Regions from separate parts of the Verminephrobacter eiseniae EF01-2 genome, predicted to be linked through region 2. Evidence: predicted binding sites of a transcription regulator. Region 2 holds the regulator's gene; the other holds the start of a gene.
The links. Region 2 encodes HrcA, which represses chaperone genes, less so after heat shock. Its sites were predicted from a motif close to TTAGCACTCNNNNNNNNNGAGTGCTAA; they were not measured.
Positions count from the first base shown of each region.

Region 1: rpoH (RNA polymerase sigma factor RpoH) is a predicted target of HrcA. The motif match lies at 4,437-4,463, and genes of this name have one in related genera.

Region 1 is NC_008786.1:4,942,382-4,957,189, forward strand. Features, by position in the region: gene VEIS_RS21630 (branched-chain amino acid ABC transporter permease) at 1-150, opposite strand, end outside; gene VEIS_RS21635 (ABC transporter substrate-binding protein) at 215-1,336, opposite strand; gene VEIS_RS21640 (maleate cis-trans isomerase family protein) at 1,336-2,211, opposite strand; gene VEIS_RS21645 (D-amino acid dehydrogenase) at 2,195-3,448, opposite strand; gene VEIS_RS21650 (RidA family protein) at 3,453-3,806, opposite strand; gene VEIS_RS21655 (hypothetical protein) at 4,090-4,350, shown strand; gene rpoH (RNA polymerase sigma factor RpoH) at 4,509-5,450, shown strand; gene VEIS_RS21665 (IS110 family RNA-guided transposase) at 5,565-6,515, opposite strand; gene VEIS_RS21670 (Bug family tripartite tricarboxylate transporter substrate binding protein) at 6,744-7,733, shown strand; gene VEIS_RS21675 (patatin-like phospholipase family protein) at 7,743-9,020, shown strand; gene metG (methionine--tRNA ligase) at 9,056-11,131, shown strand; gene VEIS_RS21685 (PAS domain-containing hybrid sensor histidine kinase/response regulator) at 11,141-13,354, opposite strand; gene clpA (ATP-dependent Clp protease ATP-binding subunit ClpA) at 13,415-14,808, opposite strand, start outside.
Region 2 is NC_008786.1:1,167,101-1,181,908, forward strand. Features, by position in the region: gene leuB (3-isopropylmalate dehydrogenase) at 1-416, opposite strand, end outside; gene leuD (3-isopropylmalate dehydratase small subunit) at 488-1,138, opposite strand; gene VEIS_RS05160 (entericidin A/B family lipoprotein) at 1,173-1,304, opposite strand; gene leuC (3-isopropylmalate dehydratase large subunit) at 1,318-2,739, opposite strand; tRNA gene VEIS_RS05170 (tRNA-Ile) at 2,886-2,962, opposite strand; gene hrcA (heat-inducible transcriptional repressor HrcA) at 3,015-4,019, opposite strand; gene VEIS_RS05180 (NAD kinase) at 4,048-4,944, shown strand; gene recN (DNA repair protein RecN) at 4,947-6,644, shown strand; gene rapZ (RNase adapter RapZ) at 6,644-7,510, shown strand; gene mutY (A/G-specific adenine glycosylase) at 7,555-8,667, opposite strand; gene VEIS_RS05200 (hypothetical protein) at 8,951-9,256, opposite strand; gene VEIS_RS05205 (IS110 family RNA-guided transposase) at 9,347-10,309, opposite strand; gene VEIS_RS05210 (MFS transporter) at 10,467-11,285, opposite strand; gene VEIS_RS05215 (heavy metal translocating P-type ATPase) at 11,597-13,861, shown strand; partial or broken gene VEIS_RS31075 (methyl-accepting chemotaxis protein) at 13,899-14,199, shown strand; gene argC (N-acetyl-gamma-glutamyl-phosphate reductase) at 14,380-14,808, opposite strand, start outside.

The DNA.
Region 1 (14,808 bases), 1.8 Mb from region 2:
GCCGGCATAGGCGAGAAAGGCCCCGCACATCGCATATTGGACATGGGCCACATTGGGAAACTTGACCAGGCCGTACAACATGCTCAAACCCAGCGCGATCAGCGCCAGATCGGTGGTGCGCAGCAAAGTGTCGATGAAAAATTGCAGCATCGCGCGTGCCTGCCTGGTGCTTGCCTGGTTGCTTGCGGTGCTTGCCTCGCGCCTGCCTTGGCGCTTATCGCGGCACCAGCCTGCCGCCCTGGTAGCGCAAGTTGTCGTAGGGCGGGTCGATGCGCTGGCCTTCGGCATCGAAGGCAATGGTGCCGGTGACGCCGGCGAACCCGCCGGCGCCGACCTCCTTGAGACCTCTTTGGACATCGGCAGAACTGCTGCCCTTGGCCTGCGTCAGCGCGGCGGCCAGCATCCGCACGGCGTCATAGCCATAGCCGTTGAACGCGGATTTGAAGCCTTCCTTGTGCCGGGCCCGGAACGCGGTTTCGTAAGCCTTGCCCAACTCGCCTTTGGCCGCGCCCACATCCATCCCGATCTGGCCTTCGACGTTTTCGGCGGGGGTGTCCGACACGCACATGCTCATGATGTAGGCGTACCAGGGAACCTGTCTGAGGCCCAGTTCCTTGCTCTCGCGGTTGATGACCGCCGATTCCTGCCCGTAGGCGGAGTACAGATAGGCATCGGGCTTGCTGCGCGCGAGCTGCTGCAACTCGCGCCGGTAGGAGGATTGGCCGCCGGCATAGAGCACCTGCGCCAGCACCTTGCCGCCGAGCTTTTCGAACTCGTGCCTGAAGCCCTCGGCCACGCCCTGCCCAAAGGCGTTGTTGGGCACGATGACGGCGATCTTGCGCCAGCCCATGCCGTAAGTATCCCGCACCGCATGGCGGTTGCCGGCGTCTTCCAGCCCGATCAGGCTGTAAGCGGCCCCGCCCAACGCGCGCACCTTGGTGCTGCTGCTGCCGATGTTGACATGCGCGACGCCTTCCTTGACCAGGTACTGCGCCATCGGCAGGGTAATGCTCGAAGAGTATTCGCCGATGACGGCAGGGACTTTGTCCACCGTGGCCAGTTTGCGGGCAGCGGTCAGCGCCGTGGTCGGGTTGTTCGCCGAGTCCTCGACGATGAGCGCCAGTTTCTTGCCGAGCACGCCGCCGTTGGCGTTGACCTCATCGACGCCGAGCATGATGCCGCGGCGGATGTCCTCGCCGATGGTGGCGGACGGGCCGGTCAACGGCAGCACGGCACCGATCCGTATGCTGGCCTGCGCCAGCGCGGGCCAGGGCGTGCACAGCGCGCCCTGCAACGCGACAGCGGCGCACGCTGCAAGCCAATTGCGTTTTTTCATCAGGAGCTCCCAAGAAAGAATGCCCGAGAAAGCCGGCCGGGGTCCGGGCCGCCGGCCCGGGCGCCCGCTGGCTGCTCGAACAGCCGCCCCCATCGCGGGAGCCGGTCATCGATGCCGGCCAGACGCAGCGCATGCCAGGCCATCGCGCTGTTGCTGGAGATGACCGGCTTGCCCAGCGCTTGCTCGACATCGCGCGTGAGCTCGCACATGCGCAGGCTGGTGCAGGCGACGAAGACCGCGTCGACATCCGCAGCGGAACCGGCGCCGACGATGGCGCTTTCGAGCGATGCGCGGTCGATGCGCGCCACTTGCGCGTCGTTGGCGTGGTTGAACGAAGCAATGCGCGCCACTTGCACGCCATCGGCCTCGATGTGGCGCCGAAAAAGTGCGTTGATGGCCACGACATAGGGGGAGATCAGCGCGATGCGCCTGGCCCCGAGCTGGTGCAGCCCGGCCATGGCTGCGGTGATGGGGCTGGTGCAGCGCACCTGGGGTCTGGCGGCGCGAAGATGACCGAAGACCCGTTGCTCGCCGATGACGATGGTCCCGGAAGTGCAGCCGAACGCCACCACGTGCAGCGCGACGCCGGGAACCAGCAGATCGACTGCGCCGGCAATGTCTTTTTCCATGGCCGCGAGCGAACCGGGCGAGATGTCCGCCGGGCTGGGCATGCGCGCCGCGAAGAACGCCAGGCCGGGGACATCGGTCAGGATGCGGCGCCACTCGTATTCCATGGTCTGGTCGCTGGCCAGCACCACCAGTCCGATGGCCGCGCGCGCCATCAATCCGGCATCCATCCGAAACGGCACGACGGTATAGGGCGCAGCGCGCTCGAGGTCGACGGCATGGCGCACCGGACTACCCTCTCGCGTCATGGGTCAGCCCCTCCAGGCTGTGCCCGGGCTGGCGCCCGCAGATGATGTCACTGACGATGCGGGCAGTGCCGCAGGCCATCGTCCAGCCCATATGGCCATGCCCGGTGTTCAGGAACAGGTTGCGATGGCGCGTGCGGCCCAGAATGGGCGCGCCGGATGGCGTCATCGGGCGCAGGCAGGACCAGTACTCGGGGCGGTCGTAGTCCGCGCCCCGGGGAAACAGTTGGCGCGCCAGCGCGAGCATGCCGTCGAAGTCCTGCGGCACATGCCCGGTGTCGTAGCCGGCGAACTCGGCCGTTGCGGTCAGGCGCAAACGGTCGCCGAACCGTGCCCAGGCCACCAGGTGATGCTCGTCTACGCCGCCCAGGGTCGGCGCCTGGTCGCCGGGGCGGATCGGCAGCGTCACCGAATAGCCCTTGACCGGATAAATGGGCAGGCGGTATCCGAGGCGTGACGCCAGGATCGGCGAATAACTGCCCAGCGCCAGCACGAAGTGGTCGCCGGCCACGGTGCCGCCGGCCGTGCGCACCGCCGAGATGCGATCGGCGCTGTGCTCCCAGCCTTCGATCGGGCGATTCATCAGGAACTGCACGCCCATGCGCTCGCAGCGTTGTGCCAGTTGGCAGGTGAACAGGCGGGCGTCGCCGCTTTCGTCGCTGGGGCAGAAAATCGCGCCGGCGATCTGCGCTTGCGCGTCGGCCAATGCCGGCTCGCGCTGCGCCACTTGTCCGGGTGTCAGGGTCTGCAACGGCAGGCCGGCGTCGGACAGCACGCGCATCGCCCCGATCCCGCGCTCCAGGGCTGGCGCGTCCCGGTAGATGTAGAGCGCCCCGCCTTCGGTGCGCTGATACTCCAGGCGCTCGGCGGCCGTCAACGCTTGCAGCAGTTGCTGCGAATAGCGGCACAGGTGCAGTTTGCGCGTCGTGTTCTGGCGCCAGCGCGCGGTGGTGCAATGGCGCAGAAACTGCAAGCCCCAGGCCCACATTGGCGGATCCAGGCGCAGTTTCAAGCGCAGGGCCTGGCCCTGGAGAAACAGCGATTTGAGCAAGATCCCGGGCGCCTTCGGCGACGCCCAGGTGTAGGAATGCCCGGGGGCCACCAGCCCGGCGTTGGCAAAACTGGTCTCCCGCGCCACCTCTGGCTGGCGCTCGATCACGAGCACCTCGTGCCCCTCCCGGGCCAGGTAGTAGGCCGTCGCCACGCCGACCACGCCAGCGCCGAGGATGACGGTCTTCATCGCATCAACGGCCCTGGGCCGCGATCACGGCGATCTCCACCGTGTACTGCGGGAACGCGAGCCTGGACTCCACGCAGGCGCGCGCCGGCGGCTCGCCCGCCGGCACCCAGGCGTCCCAGATGCCGTTCATCTGGCCGAAGGTAGCGATATCCGCGAGCCAGATGTTGGCGCTCACGATGCGCTCCTTGCTGCTGCCGGCCTCGGCCAGCAACTGATCGATCTTGGCCAGAATCTGCGTCGTCTGCCCCGCCACATCGGCGCTGGCATCGTCGGCCACCTGGCCGGCGACGAAAACCAGGCCGTTGCAGACCACGGCGGCGCTCATGCGGGCGTTGGGCCGAATGCGCTGGATGTTCATCGGAAAACTCCTTCACGGGATGAAAACCGGGGCGGCGCCTGAAGCGCAGGCGCCGGGACACGATGGCAAGCCATCGCGAAACCGGTTTGTAGTCTTTGGCAAGTGCCATGTCCAATAGTATTTACACCAATGAACAGATCGCAAGACAAGTGCCAACATACACAGGTAGATAAACAAGTGTCTGCACAATATTGGTCAATGCCCGCACCAGGTCGAAGCAGGAAGCGCCGCCGTGTTGCGTGCTGCCCGCTGCGTCTCACCTGTGCCACGATGAAGGCGCCCCGTGAGCACCGCCCGGCCGCCCGAAGGCGCTCATACCGTAGCCGAAGGCGAAGGTACCTCCGTGAGCACCGCCACCGTCAACCCGGACGACAAATACACGCTGCGCCAGGGGCGCATCTTCATTACCGGGACGCAGGCGCTGGTCCGGTTGCCGATGACGCAGCAGCAGCGCGAGCGCCGCGCAGGGCGCGACACGGCGAGCGCGTGCGCACGGCCGAACGGCAAAAATCTTCCCGGGGCGCAGCGCGCCCACTCGCGCTGACCTCATTGCCCGCGCGAGCGGGCGCAGGAACTGCTGGCCCGTTCGACGCCGGCCGCCTGAACGCAGCGGCCGACGGAACTCCGGCCTTGGCACTCGATCGCAGAGAGTGCTAACATTCCCCCACTTGGGAAGATTGGGCAGAGGAAAGGATTCTTGCAATGACCATTCAATCCGGCTCCGCAACGCTGAGCCTGGCTCCCGCCAACCCTTGGACGCTGGTGCCTGCGCTGGGCAACCTCGACGCTTATATTGCCGCCGTCAACCGCCTGCCCCTGCTCACGTATGAGCAAGAGCAAAGCTACGCGCGCCAGTTCAAGGAACACAACGATCTGGACGCCGCTGGCCGGCTGGTGCTGTCGCACCTGCGCCTGGTGGTGTCGATTGCGCGCCAGTACCTGGGCTACGGCCTGCCGCACGGCGACCTGATACAGGAAGGCAATATCGGCCTGATGAAAGCCGTCAAGCGCTTCGACCCCGACCAGGGCGTGCGCCTGGTCAGCTACGCCATGCACTGGATCAAGGCCGAGATCCACGAATACATCCTGAAGAACTGGCGCATGGTCAAGGTGGCAACCACCAAGGCCCAGCGCAAGCTGTTCTTCAACCTGCGCTCGATGAAGCAGGGCTTCAAGGCCGACGCCGGCGCCACCGATGCTGCCACCTACCGCGACACGCTGTCCGAGCACGAAATCGACGCCGTCGCGGCGCAGCTCCATGTCAAGCGCGAAGAAGTCATCGAGATGGAAACCCGCATGTCCGGCGGCGATGTGCTGCTCGACCCGGCGCCATCGGACGATGGCGAGCAGGCCTTTGGCCCGATTGCCTACCTGGCCGATGCCTCGCACGAGCCGACGGCGCTGATCGAGTCGCGCCAGCGGGATGCGCTGGCCACCGATGGCATTGCCAAGGCGCTGGCCAGCCTGGACGAGCGCAGCCGGCGCATCGTGCAAGAGCGCTGGCTCAAGGTCAACGATGACGGAACGGGCGGCATGACGCTGCACGATCTGGCCGCCATTTACGGCGTGAGCGCCGAACGCATCCGCCAGATCGAGGTGGCGGCCATGAAGAAGATGAAGCAGGCGCTGGTCAAATACGCCTGAGCTTGCCCAAGCGCCCAAGCGAATACGCCGGCAAAGAGTTGCCTCACGGGGCCCCTGACCGGGCCCCGCGCCGTTTCTGCCCCGAAGATTCAGCAACCATCTTGAATGACAAAGTCAAACCGCTTCAGCAAGCTCGTTGCGCCAAGGCGACTTGGTGCGAGCGATGGCGTTCAAGATGACCAACAACTTGTGCATGCAGGCGACCAGAGCGACCTTTTTGGGCTTGCCGGCGGCCAGCAGCCTTGCATAGAAGGCTTTGAGCACGGGATTGAAGCGCGTGCCTACCAAGGCGGCCACGAACAGCACGCGGCGCACGTCGGCGCGACCACCGAAGATGTGGCGCTGCCCACGCAGCGTGCCCGAGTCCCGATTGATGGGGGCCAAGCCCACCAGCGAGGTGATCTGCTTGCGATTGAGCTGGCCCAACTCGGGCAGTTGCGCCAGCAGCGTGCTGGCCGTGGTGGGACCCACGCCCTTGACCGAGGTCAGCAAGGCCGCCAGATCGGCGTGGTGTGCCAGGACATGCTCCTTGAGCTGCCCGTCCAGGTCGTTGAGTTGCTCGGCAATGGTAGCCATGATCCGCAGGATGCTGGGCTTGGCCTTGGGATGTGCCAGGGCCAGTCGCTGGCGTTCGGCCACCAGCATGGCCACGAGTTGGCGGCGGCGCACCACCAGGGCGGTCAACTCGCGCTGCTGCTCGTCGGCCAGCATGCGCGGCTCGTGACCCTGGGCGTCCAGCAAGGCTGCAAAGCCGCGCAGCGCCTGCGCATCGATGCGATCGGTCTTGGCCAGTTTGCCCATGCAGCGGGCAAAGTCGCGTGCTTGGCGCGGATTGATCACCGACACACGCAAGCCTGCCGCGGACAAGGCAAGCGCCAGGTCCTGCTCGTAGCCGCCAGTGGCCTCCAGCAGCACCAGGCGCGGCGACAGCGGCGCCAGCAGTTGGCACAACTGGGCATGCCCGGCCTCATCGTTGCCAAGACTGAAGGTCTGTGCTTGACCAGTGGTGGCCACCTCGAAGGTGCGCTTGGCCACGTCGATACCTACATAAACGGGTTCACTCATACAAGTCCTGTGGCTCCCAGCCTTATGAATACGAAATGTGTTCGGTCAACCATTCGGGATGCGGCAGAACAAACAGACCACCACCGTGCGCCCTGGGCTGAAATTCGAGCTCGGGCTCGCAGGAGACACAGGCTGCACGGTGGTGAGTCAACCAGTTCAGCAATCAAGGCTGGCAACCACGCCTTGACCACTGAAGTTTGAATGATCTGAAAGATATAAGGAGACCCCATGTCACGCCTCGTTTGCCGTCATTCTTGGCTGTGGCTCGTCGCATTGGCGAGCGCAGCCTGCTGGGCCCAGGGCGCAGCCCCCGCGGCATGGCCGAACCAGCCCCTGAAGATCATCGTCGGCTTTCCGGCCGGTTCATCCCCCGACCTGACCGCGCGCCTGTTCGCCGAACCTCTGTCCAAGGCCCTGGGCCAGCCCGTGATCGTCGACAACAAGGTGGGGGCGGGCGGCAACATTGCCGCCGATGCCGTGGCCAAGGCGCGCGATGACCACACCATCGGCCTGATGATCAATGGCAACCTGACCATCGCCAAGCAACTGAACCCGGCCCTGCCCTATGACCCGCTCCAGGATTTCGCGCCGCTGAGCCTGATCGGCACCGCCCCGCTGGTGCTGACCGCGCCCGTGGACCCGTCTGGCGTATCCGCCAGCGCCCGGGACTTTTTCGCCGCCGCCCGCAAAGGCGGCGACCGTTGGAATTACGGCACGCCGGGGGTGGGAACGGTGGGCCATATCGGCACCGAACTGCTCAAGTCGCGCAGCCGCATCAACCCGGTGCATGTGCCCTACCCCGGCTATGCGCAGGTGGCCAGCGCGCTGCTGGGCGGGCAGTTGCAGATGGCGCTGCTGCCCCCGGCATTGGCGCAGGCCCAGGTGCGCGCCGGCAAGCTGCGCGCGATTGGCGTCACGTCTGCCGGACGCAGCCTGCTGGCCCCGGAACTGCCGAGTCTGGCGGAAGCCGGCATCGAGGATTTCCAACTCGAAATCTGGAATGCCTTTGCCGCCCCGGCGAGCATGCCCGCCGCCATTCGGTCCAGGCTGGCCGCGCTGATCGGCGACCTGGCCCGCAGCCAGGAAATGCGCGACAAGCTGTTCCAGCAGGGCTGGCAGACGGTCGGCTCCTCGCCCGAAGGGCTGGCCAACCGCATCCAGGCCGACGCCCGGCTGCTGGGCGGCGTGATTGCCGCGCACCGGATCGAGGCCCGGTAGGCGGCGACCATGCCCGCCTGCGCCGGCCCGCAAGCCCCCGGGGCTGCCCCGGAAACGCCCGCCACCGGCCTGCTGCTGACCGGTGGCGGCGCCCGGGCCGCCTACCAGGTCGGGGTGCTGGAGGCGATTGCCGACCTGCGCCGGGTCTGCGGGGCGGGGCGCCAGGCGAATCCCTTTCCGATCATCACCGGCACCTCGGCCGGGGCCATCAACGCGGCGGCGCTGGCCTCGGGCGCCGACCACTTCGACCGCGCGGTGCAGCGCATGGCCCGGGTCTGGCGCCAGATCCATGCCGCGCAGGTGTACGGCGCCGATTCGCTGAGCGTGATGCGCAGCGGCGCGCGCTGGCTGACGCTGATGTCGCTGGGCTGGGCCTTGGCCCGCTGGCGGCGCATGCGCCCGCGCTCGCTGCTGGACAACGCGCCGCTGGAACGGCTGCTGGTCCGCATGGTGCCGCTGGCGCGCCTGCCCAGGCTGATCCGCAAGGGGCATCTGAGGGCGCTGGCCGTGTCGGCATCGAGCTACAGCTCGGGCGAGCATGTGACTTTTTTCGAGTCGGCCGAACCGATGCAGCCCTGGGTGCGCTCGCAGCGCAAGGCCATGCCGGATCGCATCACGCACCAGCACCTGCTGGCCTCCTCGGCCATCCCGTTCATCTTTCCGGCCAAGGGCCTCACGGTGGACGGGCACACCGAGTATTTCGGCGACGGCTCGATGCGCCAGTCGGCCCCGATGGCGCCCGCGATCCACCTCGGAGCGGAGCGCATTTTGGTCATTGGCGCGGGCCGCATGCACGAGCCCAGGGACGACACCGGCGCCAGCCCCGCCGCCGGCTACCCGACGCTGGCGCAGATGGCGGGGCATGCACTGTCGAGCATTTTTCTCGATGCGCTGGCGGTCGATGTGGAGCGGATGCAGCGCATCAACCAGACCCTGGCGCTGATTCCCGAAGAACGGCGCCGGCACAGCGCGCTGCGCCCCATCGAACTGCTGGTGATTGCCCCCTCGCAGCGGCTCGACGCCATGGCCGCGCGCCATGTGGGCGACCTGCCCGCGCCGATTCGCACCATGCTGGGCGCGCTCGGCGTCAGCGCCAACATGGCCGACGTGCGCGGCGCGGCGCTGGCCAGCTACCTGCTGTTCGAGGCCGGCTACACGCAGGAACTAATGGCCCTGGGCCGGGCCGACACCCTGGCCATGCGCAGCCAGGTCTGCCGCTTCTTCGGCTGGAGCGATAGCGGCGCGGCCATCCCGGCGCGGCACCGGGGCAGCGCGGCAAACGCCTAAAATTGCCGGCTTCGCCCGAGAAAGCCGCCCCCACCATGCCGTCGACACGCAAGCTCTTCGTCACCACCGCCCTGCCCTACGCGAATGGCCCGTTCCACCTCGGCCACCTGATGGAGTACATACAGGCCGACATCTGGGTGCGGTTTCAGAGGATGCAGGGCCACGAAGTGAACTTCGTCGGCGCAGACGACACCCATGGCGCGCCGATCATGATTGCCGCCGAAAAAGCCGGCAAGACGCCACAGCAGTTCGTGGCCGACATTGCGGCAGGCCGCAAGCCGTACCTGGACGGCTTTCACCTGAGCTTTGACAACTGGCACAGCACCGATGCGCCGGAGAACCACGAACTGGCGCGCCAGATCTACCGCGACCTGCGCGACCGCGCCGATGGTTCGCTGATCGAGCGGCGCAGCATCGAGCAGTTCTTCGACCCCGGCAAGAGCATGTTCCTGCCCGACCGCTACATCGTCGGCGAATGCCCGCGCTGCCACGCCAAGGAGCAGTATGGCGACAACTGCGAGCAGTGCGGCTCGGTGTATGCGCCCGCCGAACTGATCGACCCGGTCTCGGCCCTGTCCGGCGCCAAGCCCGAGCTCAGGAGTTCCGAGCATTTCTTCTTCAAGCTCTCCGACCCGCGCTGCGTGGAGTTTCTGCAGCGCTGGACGCAAGACGGCAAACTGCAACCCGAGGTGGCCAACAAGGTCCGGGAATGGTTTGGCCTGCGCAGCAACCCCGACGGCAGCTGCAGCGAGGGCCTCGATGACTGGGACATCAGCCGCGATGCGCCCTACTTCGGCATCGAAATTCCCGATGCGCCGGGCAAATACTTCTATGTCTGGCTCGACGCGCCGGTGGGTTATCTGGCGGCGCTGAAGAACCTGCTGGAAAAGCGCGGCCAAAACTACGACGCCTACATGGCCGACCCGGCGCTGGAGCAGTACCACTTCATCGGCAAGGACATCGTCACCTTCCACACCCTGTTCTGGCCCGCGATGCTGCACCTGAGCGGGCGCAAGACGCCGGACAACGTGTTCGTGCACGGCTTTTTGACCATCAACGGCGAGAAGATGAGCAAGAGCCGTGGCACGGGCCTGGACCCGCTCAAATACCTGAGCCTGGGCATGAACGCCGAGTGGCTGCGCTACTACCTGGCGACCAAGCTGAGCGCGCGCAACGAGGACATGGACCTCGGCACCGAGGACTTCATGGTGCGCGTGAACAGCGACCTGATCGGCAAATACGTGAACATTGCCAGCCGCGCTGCGGGCTTTTTGACCAAGCGCTTCGCCGGCCGGCTGACCAGCGACTTCGGCGCCGCCGGCCTGGCCCTGCTGGCCGATCTGCATGGCGCCCGCGACACCATCGCGCAGTGGTACCAGGCGCGCGAGTTCGGCAAGGCGACGCGCGAGATCATGCTGCTGGCCGACAAGGTCAACGCCTATGTCGACCGGAACAAGCCCTGGGAATTGGCCAAGGATGCAGCGAACGGGCAGGCGCTGCACCAAGTCTGCTCGGTGCTGATCAACGCCTTCGCCACGCTCACACGCTACCTGTCGCCCGTGCTGCCCGCCCTGGCCCGCGCCGCGCAGGACTTTGTCGGCCAGGACATGCAGCGGTGGGATGCGGGCGGCGCTGTGCAGGCCATCGCGCCCTACCAGCACCTGATGCAGCGCGTGACGCCCGAGCAACTGGCCGCCCTGTTCCAGCCCCCGGCCGCTGCGCAGATCGCCGCTGCCGGCGCGCAAGAACCCGGCGGCCTGGCCCTGGCCCCCGGCATCGGCATCGACGACTTCGACCGCGTCGACCTGCGCGTTGCGCTGATCGTCGACTGCGCGGCCGTGGCAGGCTCGACCAAGCTGCTGCGCCTGACACTGGACATCGGCGAAGGCCGCCAGCGCCAGGTGTTCAGCGGCATCGCCAGCGCCTGCCAGCCGGCAGATCTGATCGGCAAACACACCGTGATGGTGGCCAACCTGGCGCCCCGCCGACTGAAGTTTGGCGTGAGCGAAGGCATGGTGCTGGCCGCCAGCCATGGCGACGAGAAAGCCAACCCCGGCATCTACCTGCTCGCGCCCGGGCCCGGCGCCAAGCCCGGCATGCGGGTGCGGTAGGGCGGGCCATCAGATGGCCGGCGCGCCGGGGTCGTTGCCGGCGAGCAGGCCCTGCACCGTGGCGCACAGTGCCTGCACATCGTCGGGTTTGTGGATCAGCGCCCGCGCGCCTTCGGCCAGCGCGGCCTGCTCGATTTCGGCCGTCACATGGCCCGATGTCAGGGCCACGGGCAGTTCCGGGCGGATCGAGCGGGCTTCACGCACCAGATCGACGCCGCAGAAACCGGGCATGTTGTAGTCGGTGACCAGCAGGTCATAGTCCTGCGGCGCAGCGCGCAATGCGGCGCGGGCCTGGCGCGGGTCGCTGTAGCCGCTGACCGCATAGCCCCGGCGGCGCAGCAGGCGTTGCACCAGAAACACCAGGGCCGGGTCATCGTCGACATACATCACATGCGGCTGCCTGCGTGGCACGCTCTCCGCCAGGCCCGGCGTGCGGCTCGGCATGTCGGCCGAAGCGTTGGCCGGCGCGCTGCCCGGAGTGTTGCCCGAAGTGTTGCCCGGAAAAAGGGCGGGCGCGACCGGTTCCGGCCCGGCCGCTGCCTGCTGCGCGCTGCCGGGTGCCACCGGAAAGTACAGCGTGAAGCAACTGCCCTGGCCGGGCCTGCTGTGCACGGCAACGCTGCCCTCGTGGCTGCGCATCACGCCATGCACGACGGCCAGGCCCAGGCCCGTGCCCTGGCCGACGGGCTTGGTGGTAAAGAAAGGCTCGAAGATGCGCTCCAGCGTGGCCGCGTCCATGCCGGGGCCGGTGTCGCGCACGCTCAGTGCCACGTAGTCGCCGGGCGCCAGGCCCAGCCGCTCGATCAGGTGCTGGTCGGCCGACACCGTGGCGGCCTCGACATGGATGCTGCCGCGCCCGCTGCCGATGGCATGGATGGCGTTGGTGCACAGGTTCAGCAGCGCCTGCCCGACCTGCGTGGCATCGGCCAGCACCCATGGCAGGCCCGGTTGCAACTGCATCTGTAGCCCGATGGCAGGGGGCAGGGTGACGCGCAACAGGCGTTCGGTGTCGTGCACCATATCGGCGAGCGACAAGACCGAGCGCTGTGGCGGCTGGTTGCGGCTGAAGGTCAGGATCTGGCGCACCAGATCACGCGCGCGGCGGCCGGCCTTGTCGATTTCGAGCAGGCTTTGCAGCACCGGCGAGTCTGGCGCGCAGTCGGCCTGGGCCAGCGCCACGTTGCCGAGGATGGCGCCCAGGATGTTGTTGAAGTCGTGCGCAATGCCGCCGGCCATCGTGCCCACGGCCTGCATCTTGTGCGACTCGCGCAACTGCGCCTCCAGTTCGTTGCGCTCGGCCTCGGCCTTTTTGCGGCCCGTCAGGTCGCGCGCGAAGACGGTGGTGGTCTGGCCCTGGGCATGGCGCTCGAACGACAGGCTCACCTCCAGCGCCAATGGCTGGCCGCTGGCGCTTTGCGCCATCATCTCCCGGGTGCCGCTGCGGGCCTGCGCCAAGACCGCAGCGGCATCGGGCAGGAAGCGCTCCAGCCGGCTGCCCAGCGCGTCGCTGGCGTGGCACTGGAACAATGCCGCCGCCCGGGGGTTGAACACCGTGATGCGCTGGTGCTGGTCGACGCAGACGATGGCATCGAGCGCCGCATCGATCACGGCGGCCAGCCGCTTCTGGCTGGCGTGCAACTGCCCGTTGCGCTGTTGCAGCGCGCGCGCGCTGCGCTGCAACGCCTGCCGCTCGGCCAGCAGCGGGCCTTGGTCGATCACTGCGCACAGGAACTGCGGCAGGGCATCCTGGGGCGCCTCGATGCGCGCAATATGCAGGTCGCCGGTGATGCGCCCGTCCGCGCCGATCGCAAACACCACCTCCTTGGCCTGGCTGTGCCCCTGATTCCGGGCCTGGGCAAAGGCGGCCTGCACACGCGGCGCATCCTGGGCGCGCACGAAAGGCAGCAGGGCCGTCAGCGGCCGGTCGCGTTCACCGGGTTGAAAACAGCGGTGCGCCATCGCATTCGCCTGCACCACCACGTCATGCGAATCGAGCACCATCAGCGCCAGGGGCACGCTGGCAAACAATGTCTCGAAGCGCTCGTAGGTGCTCTCGGCCACGGCCTGGCTGTAGCGCAAGACCTCGTTTTGGCGCTCGAGCTCGGCCACCAGGGCCTCGGCAGACAGGCCGGCGGCAGGCGCGCGCTGCGCCGCAAGGGGTGCGACGGGAGCGAGATGCCGCCACGCAGCGGGGTCGAGAAAAGACAGATCGGGTTCAGTCATGACGAGACGCCACCCGATCTGCCCGCCAGCGCGCTGCCGCAGATCCGCCGGGGGCGGGTGTCAGTCTGCCGTCGCCTCTTCAGGCTCCGTCGGCTCGGCCCGGGCAGAGCGTTCCTTCTTCGGCAGGGGCTGGATGTCCAGCAGCACCTCGGAGGTTTCCTGCCCCTTGTCGTCGGTCTTGGGTTCGATGTCCACCGTCAGGCGCCCCCCTTCCGTCAGGCGGCCGAACAGCAGTTCGTCGGCCAGCGCACGGCGGATCGTGTCCTGGATCAGGCGCTGCATCGGACGGGCGCCCATCAGCGGGTCGAAGCCCTTCTTGGCCAGGTGCTGGCGCAGCGCGTCGGTGAAGGTGACTTCGACCCGCTTTTCGGCCAGTTGGGTTTCCAGTTGCAGCAGGAACTTGTCGACCACGCGCAGGATGATCTGCTCGTCGAGGGCCTTGAAGTTGACGATGGCATCGAGCCGGTTGCGGAACTCGGGCGTGAACAGGCGCTTGATGTCGGCCATCTCGTCGCCCGCCTGCCGCGGGTTGGTAAAGCCGATGCTGGCCTTGTTCATGGTCTCGGCGCCGGCGTTGGTGGTCATCACGATCAGCACGTTGCGGAAGTCGGCCTTGCGCCCGTTGTTGTCGGTCAGCGTGCCGTGGTCCATCACTTGCAGCAGCACGTTGAAGATGTCCGGGTGCGCTTTTTCGACTTCATCGAGCAGCAGCACGGCATGCGGCTTTTTGGTGATGGCTTCGGTGAGCAGCCCGCCCTGGTCGAAGCCGACGTAGCCGGGGGGGGCGCCGATCAGGCGGCTGACCGCGTGGCGCTCCATGTATTCGGACATGTCGAAGCGGATCAGCTCGATGCCCATGATGTAGGCCAGTTGCCGGGCCGCCTCGGTCTTGCCGACGCCGGTGGGGCCGCTGAACAGGAACGAGCCGATCGGCTTGTCGCCCTTGCCCAGGCCCGAGCGCGCCATCTTGACCGAACTGGCCAGCACTTGCAGCGCCTTGTCCTGACCGAACACCACGCTTTTGAGGTCGCGCTCCAGTGTCTGCAGCTTGCTGCGGTCATCGTTGGAGACGTTGGCCGGCGGAATGCGCGCGATCTTGGCCACGATCTCTTCGATCTCGGCCTTGCCGATGGTTTTTTTGCGCTTGTTCGAGACCAGGATGCGCTGGGCGGCGCCGGCTTCGTCGATCACGTCGATGGCCTTGTCCGGCAGGTGGCGGTCGTTGATGTACTTGGCGCTGAGCTCGGCCGCCGCCTGCAGGGCCGCCGCCGCGTACTTGACGCTGTGATGCTCTTCGAAGCGGGATTTGAGGCCCTTGAGGATGTCTATGGTCTCGGCCACGCTGGGCTCGACCACGTCCACCTTCTGAAAGCGCCGCGACAGCGCTGCGTCTTTCTCGAAGATGCCGCGGTACTCGGTGAAGGTGGTGGCGCCGATGCACTTGAGCTGGCCGT
Region 2 (14,808 bases):
GGCTGGCCGAAGTAGATGTCGCCGGTCAATTCGCGGATGATCAGGATGTCCAGGCCCGCGATCAGTTCGGGCTTGAGGCTCGATGCGCCCACCAGTTGCTCGTAGCAGATGGCGGGGCGAAAGTTGGCAAACAGGCCCAGGCTCTTGCGCAGACCCAGGATCGCCTGCTCGGGGCGCAGCGACCGGTCGAGCTGGTCGTATTTCCAGTCGCCGACGGCGCCGAACAGGATGGCGTCGGCCTGCCGGGCCAGGCGCAGCGTCGATTCGGGCAGCGGGTGGCCATGGGCTTCGTAAGCGGCGCCGCCCACCAGGGCCGATTCCAGCTCGAACTTCAGCCCCAGCGCGTTCAGCACCTTGACGGCCTCGGCGACGATTTCCTTGCCTATGCCGTCACCCGGCAAAACTGCGATTTTCATGGGTCGCTACATTTTCAATAGCCTCTGGTGCAGGTAAATGCTGCGCCAGAGGCTTGGGTTGTGTTTCTTGTTCAACGCATCATGGTCCGCGCCAGCCAGGGCTTGGTGGCCAGGCGCTGCGCTTCGAAGGCCCTGATCTTGTCAGACTGGCGCAGGGTCAGCGCGATGTCGTCAAAGCCGTTGAGCAGGCAGTATTTGCGAAACGGCTGCACATCGAACGCGATCTGGGCGCCTTGTGCGCGCACGACGAGTTGGCGCTCCAGGTCGATGGTCAGATGGTAGCCAGGGAAGGCCAGCACTTCGTGGAACAACTGGTCCACGGCGCTTGCGGGTAGCGCGATCGGCAGCAGGCCGTTCTTGAAGCAGTTGTTGAAGAAGATGTCGGCAAAGCTGGGCGCGATCACGGCCCGAAAGCCGAACTGCTCCAGCGCCCAGGGCGCGTGCTCGCGGCTGGAGCCACAGCCAAAGTTCTTGCGCGCCAGCAAGATGGCGGCACCTTGGTAGCGCGGCTGGTTCAGCACGAAGTCGGGGTTGGGCCGGCGGCTGGCCGGGTCCTGGCCGGGCGCGCCATGGTCCAGGTAGCGCCATTCGTCGAACAGGTTCTGGCCAAAGCCGGTTTTCTTGATCGACTTCAAAAACTGCTTGGGAATGATCGCGTCGGTATCGACGTTCTCGCGGTCGATCGGGGCCACGAGGCCATGGAGTACCGTGAATTTCTGCATGGTGGGCGTCCTTCGGGCGTTCTTGCGGGGGTGCTCATTGTGCGGCCCGCTCGATCGCGTTGCCGGCTTCGCCTATGTCCTTGCCCACTCCTTTGACGGTGTTGCAGCCAGCCAGCAGGCAGGCCAGCGCGAGGGTGAGGGCGATGAGGGTGGCGCTCCTGGTCATGGCGTGCCTCCTTTCAGGCAAATGCGCGGATATCGACGAAATGGCCGTGCACTGCGGCAGCGGCGGCCATCGCGGGGCTGACGAGATGGGTGCGGCCCCCGGCGCCCTGGCGGCCCTCGAAGTTGCGGTTGCTGGTGCTGGCGCAGCGCTCGCCGGGCTCCAGGCGGTCGGCGTTCATCGCCAGGCACATCGAGCAGCCGGGTTCGCGCCACTCGAAGCCTGCGGCCTTGAAGATGTGGTGCAAGCCCTCGCGCTCGGCCTGCTCCTTGACCAGGCCCGAGCCGGGCACCACCAGGGCCAGTTTCACATTGCCCGCCACTTTGCGGCCGAGCTTGCGGACCACGGCGGCGGCGGCGCGCATGTCTTCGATGCGGCTGTTGGTGCATGAGCCGATGAACACTTTGTCGATGCGGATGTCGTCGATCGCCTTGCCGGGGGCCAGCCCCATGTAGCTGAGCGCGCGCTCGATGGCGTCGCGCTTGCCGGCGTCTTTTTCCTTGTCCGGGTCGGGCACGCGGGCATCTATGCCCAGCACCATCTCCGGCGAGGTGCCCCAGGTGACCTGCGGGCCGATGGCGCTGGCGTCGATCCGGACCACGGTGTCGAACGGGGCATCGGCGTCCGAGTGCAGCGTCTTCCAGTACGCCACGGCCTGCTCCCATTCGACGCCGTCGGGCGCGAGCGGGCGGCCTTTGACGTAGTCGATGGTCTTGTCGTCGACCGCCACCAGGCCGGCGCGCGCGCCGGCTTCGATGGCCATGTTGCATATGGTCATGCGGCCTTCCATCGACAGGCTGCGGACGGCCGGGCCGGCAAACTCGATGGTGTAGCCCGTGCCGCCGGCGGTGCCGATGTGGCCGATGATGGCCAGCACCAGGTCCTTGGCCGTGATGCCCGGGGCGAGATGGCCTTGCACCTGCACCAGCATGTTCCTGGCCTTTCTGGCCAGCAGCGTTTGCGTGGCCAGCACATGCTCGACTTCGGAGGTGCCTATGCCATGCGCCAGCGCGCCAAAGGCGCCGTGGGTCGAGGTGTGGCTGTCGCCGCAGACCACGGTCATGCCGGGCAGGGTGGCGCCGTTTTCCGGGCCGATCACATGGACGATTCCCTGGCGCTGGTGCATGAACGGAAAGAAGGCCGCAGGCTGGAGCTGCGCCATGTTGTCGTTCAGCGTGGTGATCTGCTCTTTGCTGACCGGATCGGTGATGCCGTCATAGCCCCGCTCCCAGCCCGTGGTGGGCGTGTTGTGGTCGGCCGTCGCGACGATGGAACTCATGCGCCAGACCTTGCGGCCCGCCACGCGCAGGCCCTCGAACGCCTGGGGGCTGGTGACTTCGTGCACCAGATGGCGGTCGATGTAGAGGGTGGCGGTGCCGTCCTCTTCGGTGTGGATGACATGCTCGTCCCAAATTTTGTCGTACAGGGTGCGTCCCATGGCGTGGCTTTCCTGGTTCAGGCGGGTGGCCGGGTTTCGGATTTTAGTGTTCGGGGTGCTGCTGGCGCGTATGGGCGCAGGGCACATGGTCGCGCACTCCATATGCCGCGCACGCGGTTCGGGCCACGATCATGGCGCGGGGTGGATGGTGGGCCGTGCTGGATTCGAACCAGCTACCAATCGATTATGAGTCGACTGCTCTGACCAATTGAGCTAACGGCCCTGGTTCTGCCGGGTTCTTCTGCCGCCGGGCGAGCGCCCCATTGTAGGGGGCTTTATTTGCGGTGGCTCAGCGCGTTGGACAGCAGCCGCGAGGTGATGTCCACGATTTGTATCATCCGGTCGTAGGGCATGCGGGTCGGCCCTATCACGCCCAAGGTGCCTACCATCGTGCCGTCGACCTCGTAGGAGGCGCTGACCACCGAGAGCTCCTCGAAAGGCACGACCTGGCTTTCCCCGCCGATGTAGATGCGCACGCCTTGGGCCTGGCTCGATATGTCCAGCAGCCGCAGGATTTGCGTCTTTTGCTCGAACAGATCGAAGGCCCGGCGCAGGTGGTCCATGTCGCTGGAGAAATCGCTGACCGCCAACAGGTTGCGCTCGCCGGAGATCACGACTTCATCCTGCACATCGGATAGCGCCTCCGAGCCGACATTCACTGCGGCCTGCATCAGCGCCGCAATCTCATTGCGCAACATGTCCACCTCCGACTTCAGACGCTCGCGCACCTGCTCCATCGCCAGGCCGGTGTAATGCGAGTTCAGGAAATGGGAGGCTTCGATGAGCTGCGCCTGCGAATAATCGATATCGGTGAAGATGACCCGGTTTTGGACATCGCCCTCGGGCGAGACGATGATGACCAGAAAGCGCCGCTCCGAAAGCCGCAAAAACTCGATGTGGCGGAACACCGAACTGCGGCGCGGCGCTATCACCACCCCCACGAACTGCGACAGGCTGGAGAGCAACTGCGCCGCATTGGCGATGACCTTTTGCGGCTGCTCGGGCGCCAGTTCGGGCGCGGTCAACGGGTCGCGCTGCACCGTCAGCATGGTGTCGACAAACAGCCTGTAGCCGCGCGCCGTGGGTCTGCGGCCTGCCGATGTGTGCGGGCTGGCAATCAGCCCCAAATCTTCCAGGTCGGCCATCACATGGCGGATCGTCGCCGGCGAGAGGTCGATCCCGGACGCCTGCGACAGGGTTCTGGAGCCTACGGGCTGCCCATCGGCGATATAGCGCTCGACCAAGGCTTTGAGCAACAACTTGGCACGGTCATCCAGCATGGGGGGATTTTAATGATGTAATTTCGCGATGACGTCCAATTTCCGCCATGTTGCCCTCATTGGCAAGTACCAGGCTTCGTCCGCAGGCGCCATCGGTGAGAGTTCGCGCCAGGCGCTCGACGGCATTGCCCGGTTTTTGCAGCACCAGGGTTGCAGCGTTGCCATCGAGGTGGAAACGGCCAGCAATACCGGCTTGCTGCACTACCCGTCGCTGACGGTCGAGGACATCGGCGCCCGCTGCGATCTGGGTCTGGTGGTAGGGGGCGACGGCACGATGCTGGGCATAGGCCGCAGGCTGGCCCGGTTCGGCACGCCGTTGGTCGGCATCAACCAGGGGCGCCTGGGCTTCATCACCGACATCCCGTTCGATACCTACCAAGCCACCTTGCCCCCGATGCTCGAAGGCGACTACGAGGAGGATTCGCGACCGCTGATACAGGCTTGCGTCATGCGCGCCGGGCAGGTGGTGTTCGAGGCGCTGGCGATGAACGATGTGGTCGTGAACCGGGGGGCGACCGCCGGCATGGTGGAACTGCGCGTGGAGGTCGGCGGCCGCTTCGTGGCCAATCAGCGGGCGGACGGGCTGATCATCGCATCGCCCACCGGATCGACCGCTTATTCGCTGTCCGCTGGCGGCCCGATGCTGCATCCGTCGATTCCTGGCTGGGTTCTGGTTCCGATCGCGCCGCATACCTTGTCCAACCGCCCCATCGTGCTGTCGGACGCCACCGAGGTGGCGGTCGAAGTCGTCAGCGGCCGGGATGTCAGCGCCAGCTTCGATATGCAGTCGCTGGCCTCGTTGCTCCATGGCGACAGGATTTTGCTCAGCCGGTCAGCGCATTGCGTGCGCTTTTTGCACCCGCAGGGCTGGAACTACTTCGCCACCTTGCGCAAGAAACTGCGCTGGAACGACGGAGACCCCTGACCATGGCGCTCAGACGAATCACGCTGCGTGACTTTGTGATCGTTCAGGCCCTGGAACTGGAGCTGGATGCGGGCTTCACGGTGCTGACCGGAGAGACCGGCGCCGGCAAATCGATACTGATAGACGCGCTGCAACTGGCACTGGGCGCGCGCGCGGAGGCGGGCGTGGTGCGCGAGGGGGCGCACAAGACGGATATCTGCGCAGAGTTCGACTGCCCGGCCCATGTGCTGCCGTGGCTGCAAGAGGCCGGCTTTGACGGCGACGATCTGTTGCTGCTGCGGCGCACGGTAGATGCGCAGGGCAAGAGCCGCGCCTGGATCAACGCCACGCCGGCCACCGCCGCCCAGTTGCGCGCGCTCGGCGACATGCTGCTCGATATCCACGGCCAGCACGCATGGCAAAGCCTGACCCGCCCGGAATCGGTGCGCGGCCTGCTCGACGCTTTTGCCGCAGTCAGCGCCGCCGAGACCGCCGCCCGGTGGGCACAGTGGCGCGCGGATCAAAAAGCATTGCAGCAGGCCAGCCAGGCCCAGGCCGGTTGGCAGCAAGAGCGTGAGCGCCTGCAGTGGCAAATCGGCGAAGTCGACAAATTGGCGCCAGCGGCTGGCGAATGGGATGAGCTCGATGCGCAGCACCGGCGCCTGTCGCATGCCCAGGCGCTGGTCGATGGGGCCGATGGAGCGATCCGGAGCTTGCAAGACGACGAGAGCGGCGCCCTTGCCGGTCTCGCACGCGCCCATGCGCTGCTGCAAGCCCAGGAACATATCGAGCCGGAGTTCGCCAACCTGGCAGAGATTCTTTCATCGAGCCTGGCGCAAGCCAGCGATGTGCTGCGTTCGCTGCAATCGTACCTGCGGCGCGCGCCGCTCGATCCTCAGCGCCTTGCTGCGCTCGATGCCCGCATGTCGCTGTGGATGGGCCTGGCCCGCCGGTACAAACGCCCGCCGGCACAACTGCCCGCGCTGCTCGACGACTGGAAAGCCCAACTGCGCCAGCTCGATAGCGCCACTGATCTGGAGCCACTGCAAGCGGCACAAGCGGCCAGCGCCAAAGCCTATCAGGCGGCCGCGCGGGCGCTGTCCGTGGCCCGCGCCAAGGCTGCGCCCCGGCTATCGACGGCCATCACCCGGGCCATGCAGGGCCTGGGCATGGAAGGGGGAAAGTTCGAGGTCGCGGTGAGCAAGGCCCAGGAGCCGGCCGCCCATGGCATCGACGAGGTGGCCTTCCTCGTTGCCGCGCACCCGGGCATGAGCCCCCGGCCGGTTGGCAAGGTGGCCTCGGGGGGCGAACTGTCGCGCATCTCGCTGGCGATTTCGGTCACGACCAGCGAACTGGGCCTGGCCCCTACGCTGATCTTCGATGAAGTCGATGCCGGCGTCGGCGGCGCGGTCGCCGAAACCGTGGGCCGGCTGATGCAGCAATTGGGCCAGGCGCGCCAAGTGCTGGCCGTGACCCACCTGCCCCAGGTGGCGGCATGCGCGCACCGGCACCTCGTGGTCACCAAGCAAAAGGGCGCAGCCGGCACCAGCAGCACGGTGCTGGCCGTGCAAGGCGAGCAGCGCATCGCCGAGATGGCCCGCATGCTCGGCGGAGAGCGCGCGACCGAGACCACGCTGGCCCATGCGCGCGAGATGCTCGGCGCCGCAGGCACGACCCGGCAAACCCGGCAAACCCGGCAAACCTCGCCAGGGCAAGACTGATGGTGCTGGAAATCGTGCTGATCACAGGCATGTCGGGATCGGGAAAATCCGTGGCCCTGCATGCGCTCGAAGACGCCGGGTATTACTGCGTCGACAACCTGCCGCCGCAACTGCTGCCGGCCTTCGTGGCGCTGGAGCACCACCACCACGGCAACCGCGTTGCGATTGCGATGGATGTGCGCAGCGCGACCTCGCTGCACCAGGTGCCGCAAGAATTGCACCGCCTGCGCAGCCAGGGCGTGGCGGTGCAATCGATTTTTCTCGATGCCACCATCGACACCCTGGTCCGGCGCTTTTCCGAAACGCGCCGCCGCCACCCGCTGTCGCATGACGATCCGCAACAAGAACGCAAGGCCCTGGTGCAGATCATCGATCTCGAGCGCGAACTGCTGGCCGACCTGCGCGAAGCATCGCATGTCATCGACACCAGCCAGATACGGGCCTCACAACTGCAAAGCTACGTCAAAAGCCTGATGCCCGGCGCGCAAGGGCAATTGACGCTGGTCTTCCAATCCTTCGCCTTCAAGCGCGGCATACCCATGGATGCAGACTATGTGTTCGATGTGCGCATGTTGGCCAACCCCTATTACGAACCGGCGCTGCGCGAGCTGACGGGCCTGGACGAACCGGTCGCGGACTTTCTGCAACTCCAGCCGGATGTGGACCTGATGCGGGCCCATATCGAGCAATTCCTGGCGCATTGGCTCGAACTGCTCGACCGCAACCACCGCAGCTATGTCACGGTGGCCATAGGCTGCACCGGCGGCCAGCACCGCTCGGTCTATCTGGTGGAAAGACTGGCCCAGTCCTTCGGCAATCGCTGGACGGCATTGAAACGGCACAGGGAGCTGGACGGGCGCCAGTGAGCGTGAGTGGCGGTTTTGGTCGGCGGCTTTGGTTTGGCCGCCAATCACCGCCTGGTTTGCGTGGCGGCCAGCAGTTTGCGAATCGGCGCCGGCAAACCAAGCGCCGGCCATCGGTCGGGCCCCAGCCATTGGCCATCATCGGATGGGCGGGTCACGAAATTCCCACGGACCAAGACCGGATGCAAATGCAGGTCCCTGTGCGTCAGCACATGCACAAAGGGCGGCAATCGCTCTTGCACCAGATCGCGCCCGGCGCCCAGCGCAGCCACGAAGGCCGCCAGAGAGGCCGTGTCGGCGAAAACCGGCACGCAATGCAGACCCGCCCAAATGCCCGTCGGCGGGCGCCGCTGCAGCCACACCTGCTCTTGGCCATCGCGCACCAGCAGCAACTGCCAGGACTCCGGGCGCCGGGACAGTTTGCGCGTCCTGACCGGATAGCGCTCAGGCGCGCCGTCCCTGAAGGCCACACAAGAGCCCGTCAACGGGCACAGTGAACAGCGCGGCGCCTGCGCCGTGCACAGGGATGCCCCCAGGTCCATCAGACCCTGGGTGTAACGGGGCATGGTCTGCGCCAAGTCGCGCGTGGGCAACAAGGACTGCGCCAGTTCCCACAGCAAACGCTCATTGCCGGCCGATGCCAGATCCCGGGCGAAACCGGACAAACGTGTCAGCACCCGCCGTGCGTTGGCATCGAGAATCGGCACCCGCTCGGAAAAGCAGAACGCCGCGATGGCCCCCGCTGTCGATCGGCCGATGCCGGGCAGCGTCGCCAACGCCTCGGCGGTATTCGGGAACGCCCCGCCATGCTCGGCCATCACCTGCTGCGCACAGCGGTGCAGATTGCGTGCGCGGCTGTAGTAACCCAGGCCGCTCCAAAGCCCCATCACTTCGTCCCGGGGCGCTTTGGCCAGAGCGCCGACATCGGGAAAGCGCGCCAGAAAACAGGCGTAGTACTCCAGCACGGTACGGACCTGGGTCTGCTGCAGCATGATCTCCGACAGCCAGACGCGATACGGATCACGGCTGTTCTGCCAAGGCAGATGATGGCGGCCATGCGAGGCTTGCCAGGCCATCACGCGCTCGGCGACTCCTTGCACACTCACTGGAGTACCTGCGCCTGCGGTATGAGCGCCTTCGGGCGGCCGTGCGTCGCTCATCGCGCGACGCCACGCATACTGGCCGGCGCCATCCCGGACCAGGCAATGGGCCTGGCCCGGCACTCCTGCAACGGGCGCTCGAACGGCGCAGCGAATGCCCGCCACCAGAGGCCATGCCGGTCGAACGGCTGCTTGAACGATAAGCCCACTTTGCTCCCGAAAATCGATGAACGGCGTGTAACGCAGCCAGCACCGGCACCGCAGATGCCGGTGCGCCGAAGTCTAAACCGGGAATCGGCAATGCCTGGGCCGCAGCATTTCCTGCCTGGCCCGCCATACGGCGTCAGCCATTGCTCGTTGGGGAATTTTCTCCAGGCCGCATCAGCATCAGGCCCACGCCGGCTGCCAACAGCACGCCGAAGGTGCCCAATGCCATCTCGAGGCCAAAGTTGTCGGCAAGGATTCCTGTGAAAACCACCGGCACGCTGAAACCCACATAGGCCATCAGGAAAAATCCTGAACTGGCTCGCGCTTTCCGGGCGCCGGCAAGCGCGGCAACGCCGGACAATCCGCCGAGATAGATAAATCCGTAACAGGCACTGCTGGCAACCAAGGCGCCGACGAGCACCAATGCCACATTGCCTTGCAAGGCGCCCCACGAGAGAAGGGCATATGCCGGCGGCAACAGTATCAAACCCGTTCGGGTCGAGCGGGTCGGACTGAGTAACCGTCTTCCGAGTCAAGTGCCGTGCAGCGATTTATCCCAAGGTTTGCCGGTTCTGACCATGGCGTTGAGCGTGGTCAGGAGTTTGCGCATGCACGCCACCAGAGCGACCTTGGGCAGCTTGCCGGCAGCCTTGAGGCGTTCGTAGAAGGCCTTGATGGCCGGGTTGTAGCGAGTGGCAGTCAGCGTTGCCATGTACAGCACACGCCGGACCTCGAAGCGTCCTCCTTGCACCCGTCGTCGGCCCTTGCTGCTGCCGGAATCGTTGGCCATGGGCGCCACGCCTACCAGGGCTGCGATCTCGCGCCGGTTGAGCCGGCCCAGTTCGGGCAACTCGGCAATCATCGTGGCGCTGGCCACCGGACCAACGCCTGCGGCCGACTGCAGCAGCCGGTCCAGATCGCCGAAGTGCTCCCGCACATGGCCCACCATCTGCGTCTCCAGCTCATTGAGCTGTGCCTTGATGGCAGCCACGATGGCCTCGATGCTTGGGTGCAGCTTCGCGGGGGTGATCTGCAGGCGCTGGCGTTCGGAATGAAGCATGGTCAGCAGCTGGCGCCTGCGTGTGACCAGCGCAGCCAGCCACTGCTGGCACTCGTCGGTCAGGGGGCGCAGGAAGCGGCTCAGGTCTTCGCGGCGCAGCAGCACCGCGGCCAGCTCCGCGAGCATGCGTGCATCGACCGCGTCGGTCTTGGCCAGCCGGCCCATGGACTTGGCGAAGTCGCGCGCCTGGCGCGGATTGAGCACCGCCACGGGCAGGCCTGCGGCCTGCAGGGCACACGCCAGCGCCACCTCGTAGCCACCGGTGGCCTCCATTACCACCAGGCCCACATCCAGGGGCTGCAAAAGCGCTGCAAGGGCCGAGTGGCCTTCAGCATCGTTGGTAAACCGCTGGGCCCCGCTCTTGGGCTCCAGCACACAGACATCGATGTGCGCCTTGGCTACGTCGATGCCCACCGTCATTGAGGTAACAGACATGATCTTCAGATCCCTTGCTTGTGCATGCGCGCTCAAGCTTGGCGCGCGTAACCGTTCGGGCTTCACGAAGACCAGCGCGGCGGCCGTGCGTTCTGTACTCAGTCACGGGCTCCATCACCCCAGCCGCTACCAAACTGCACGGGCCCGTCTGGCCGCCTCAACGGCGTTCAGACTCTACCGCGCTGGGCCGGTTTAAAGATACAAGCCGTCGGGCGGCGGGCTGAAAGGCGAGGCCACAACTGATCGCGCAGAGGGTCGCGACCCCGGACCATTGCGTCAGACCAACCCGGGCCAGGACGGCCGGCAGGATGGAGATGATCAGTCCGGTGGTTGCCCACGCCAGCAAGATGGCGCCACCGAACCACCAGGCGCCTGCCGGGTAGTACGGCAGTCCGAGCACCAAGCTGCCTTGGCGGCGCACATTGCATTTGGGCAGCTTCGACAGCAATGCGGCAGACACGATGGTCCCCGCGAGATGCAGCCACAGGCTCGGCGGACGCAGGCTATCGTCGATGAACAAGAACAGGCCCGTCAACGCCGGGCCCAGACCGAAACCCAGGGAGGTGCTGGCAGTGACCCAAGAAGCCGAAGAGCCTGGATGGTCGACATCGAGGATGTCCGCCATGTAGGCGGGGGCGGCGGCCGACATCAATGCGGTTCCTACGCCCAATAACCACCTTGCCGCGCCCAAGGTGACGATGTGCGGTGAAATCAGCATCAAGAGCGTGCTCGCACCGGAAAGGGTCAGCGACATCCAGATCACCGGGCGGCGGCCAATGTGATCCGACAGTCCGCCCAAGAGCAGCAGAACGGGCACGATGCCAGCGACGTAGAACGAAAAGGCAACGGTAGTCGCCGTCAGGCCAACGCCGTCCTGGCGCGCCATGGCGGCGTACAAAGGCGCCTGCAGATTGACACCTGTGGTGATGACAAACAACGCGAATGCCAGGCGCGCCGCCCGATGCCGGCTGTTCATGACAGCATCGACGGCAGTGGGCGCAGGACTGCGCAGACAGCGACATCTTCCGGGCATATCTGCCATCTGCAGCAGGTCGCACCGTCGACGCGACGGTGGCGGGCCTGCGGGACGGAGCTTGCTTTTTCCTGTTTCATGGGTATTCCCAAAATGGTGGATGAAGGCGTGGACAAAGAGCGGTGGGCAGATCGACCCTATCTTCCTGGGTGGGTCGTGCACCGGGTCCATGGGCGGAATGGCCCATGACCATGGGCCAATGAGCGGACTGGACGGCGTGGCAAAGTCACGCCTTCCCGAGCACCATTGTCACCATGAACACCACGATCGCATCCGCCGCATCCGGTCAGACGCTGGACCTGGGCATCTGCGGCATGAGTTGCGCCAGTTGTGTGGGTCGCGTCGAGCGCGCGCTGCGCCAGGTGCCGGGTGTGCAGCAGGCATCGGTCAATCTGGCGACGGAGTCGGCCCGCATTACCTTTGCCGCTGGCACCGATGCCGCAGCGATGGCGGCCCTGTCGTGCCGCGCGGTGCGCAACGCGGGCTACGAGCCGCGCGTTGCGGGGCCGCAGGAGGCGCCCGAGGCACTGTCGCGCCAGGCCGCTGTCCCGGGTTTCCTGCCGGTGGGACTGGGCCTGCTGCTGTCGGCCCCGCTGCTGCTGCCGATGCTCGGAGCGTTGTTCGATCGGCACTGGATGCTGCCGGCCTGGGCGCAATGTGCGCTGGCCACGCCGGTGCAGTTCATCCTGGGCGCCCGGCTCTACAAGGCCGGCTGGCATGCGCTCAAGGCGCTGTCGGGCAATATGGAACTGCTGGTCGCCCTCGGCACCAGCGCGGGCTGGGGTTTGTCGATGTGGCTGTGGCTGACGGCCGGGCATCCGGACCATGTGCCGCCGCTTTACTTCGAGGCCTCGGCCGTGGTGGTCACGCTGGTGCTGTTGGGCAAGTGGCTGGAAGCCCGCGCCAAGCGCCAGACCATGGCGGCCATCCGGGCACTGCATGCGCTGCGACCCGATGTGGCGCATCTGCTGGGCCCGGACGGAGAGGTGCCGGTGCCCGTGGCCGAATTGCTGGTGGGCGACAAACTGGTGCTGCGTCCCGGTGAGCGCATCCCGGTGGATGGCCGGGTGCATGAAGGCTGCACGCAGGTCGATGAGTCCATGCTCACTGGCGAGCCGCTGCCGGTTGCGCGCGCCGTGGGTGAGCGCCTGACGGGTGGCTCGGTCAACGGTGATGGCCGCATCGTGATGGAGGTGACGGCCGTGGGGGCGGAAACGGTGCTGGCCCGGATCATCCGGCTGGTGGCCGATGCGCAGGCCGCCAAGGCCCCGATACAGCGCCTGGTGGACCGGGTGTCGGCGATCTTCGTTCCGGTGGTGTTGCTGCTGGCCTTGGCCACGTTGCTGGGCTGGTGCCGGGCGGGCGCGGGTGTCGAGGCGGCGCTGATCCATGCCGTGACCGTGCTGGTGGTGGCCTGCCCCTGTGCGCTGGGCCTGGCCACGCCCGCCGCCATCATGGCGGGCACCGGCGTGGCGGCCGGCAACGGCATTCTGATCAAGGATGCGCAGGCGCTGGAACTGGCCCACAGGGTCGATACGGTGGTGTTCGACAAGACCGGCACGCTGACCCTGGGGCAACCCCGGCTGACGGCGTTCGAGGCGGCGCCGGGCCTGGATGCAACGGCGCTGCTGGCGGCCGTGGCCTCGGTGCAAAGCGGCAGCGGGCACCCGCTGGCCCGGGCCGTGGTGCAGGCCGCCCGGGAGCGCGGTTTGACCCTGCTGCCGCTGGACGATATGCGCGCCGTGCCTGGGCGTGGCAGCGAAGGCGAACTGCAAGGCCAAAGCTATCGGGTGGGCAGTCTGCGCTGGATGCAGGAGTCGGGCGTGAACCTGGGGCCTCTGGCGCCCCGGGCCGAGGCTTTGCAGCGCGCAGGGGCCACGGTGTCGGCCGTGGCGCAGCGCAGCGCGCAGGGATGGGAGCCACGGGCATTGATGGCCTTTGCCGACACGCCCAAACCCGGCGCGCGCGCAGCGCTGGCGGCGCTCAAGGCCCGTGGCATCCGCGTGCTGATGCTCTCGGGCGACAGCCGGGGCGCCGCCGAGGCCATGGCGCGGCAGCTCGGGCTGGACCCCGATGCCGGCGAGGTGATGGCGCAGGTCTTGCCCGGCGACAAGGCGCAGTGCATTCGGGACTTGCAACAGGGGGGCTACGGCCTTGGCAAGCCTGGGAAGCGCCATACCGTCGCGATGGTCGGCGATGGCGTCAACGACGCGCCGGCGCTGGCTGTGGCCGATGTGGGCATGGCAATGGGCAATGGCACCGACGCCGCGATGCACGCGGCCGGCATCACGCTGATGCGCGGCGACATCCGGCTGGTGATGGCGGCGCTCGATATTTCACGGCGCACGGTGGTAAAGATCCGGCAAAACCTGTTTTGGGCCTTTGTTTACAACCTGCTGGGCCTGGCGCTGGCGGCGCTGGGCCAGTTCGGCCCGATGCTGGCGGGAGCGGCCATGGCGCTCAGCTCCGTCAGCGTGATCGCCAACGCTCTTTTACTCAAGCGCTGGCGCATGCAATGAATGCGCACGAGGCTTTGTCGCCAACCAGCCTTGGGCTGACTCGATCGCCTTTCAGACCCACATCCTGGCGCTCGATGCCGCAGTGGCAGCGGCCAGGGCCGGCGCGCAAGGCCGCGGCTTTGCCGTGGTGGCCGGCGAAGTGCGCAGCCTAGTGTCGCGTCACCGGTCAGATGTCGTAGGCTGCGCGCAGCCATCGGAGCGCAGCGCAAGGCGCATCGCGCAGCCCATACCGAGCTGTATTGGCAAGCGATGCAACGCCGCGATGCGCTTCGATGGCCAGTGCAGACCGACAGATGATCGGTGACGCGACACTAGCCCAGCGCTCGGCCGCCGCCGCCGCCAGCGAGGGCCTGATCCACGACAGTGTCAGCGCTGTGGACGGCGGCGTGCGCCATGTGCAGGATGCGGGCGCGGTGATGAAGGAAATCGTGGCCGGCGTGCAGCGTGTGGGCGACATCATCGGGGCGCAAATCCAAACGGGTTGATGCGGGCCGATGCGGGTCGATGGCGCCCGCAAATCACACCCGCAGGCGCGCCATCAACTCCAGATTCACCAGCGCCGCGCCGGAAGAACCCTTGCCCAGATTGTCCAGACGCGCAATCGCCGTCACATGGCGGCGGCCGGGGTCGGCCAGCACGAAAATCTCCATCCGGTTGGTGTCGTTGAGCGCCTCGGGGTCGAGCCGCCCGCCTGGCACCGTTGCACGCACCGCGATGTCTTCGCTGGCGCTGTAATGCTGGCGGTAAGTGCTGAGCAAGGTATCGGGCACATCGCCGTGCGGGCCGGCCCTGAGCAGGCCGGCATGCAAAACCAGGCTGACCAGCATGCCCTGGCGGTAGCGGCCGACCGAGGGGATGAAGACCGGCGCGCTGGCCAGGCCGCTGTGCAGCACGATCTCCGGCAAATGCTTGTGTGGCTGCTCCAACGAGTACAGATAGTGGTTGCT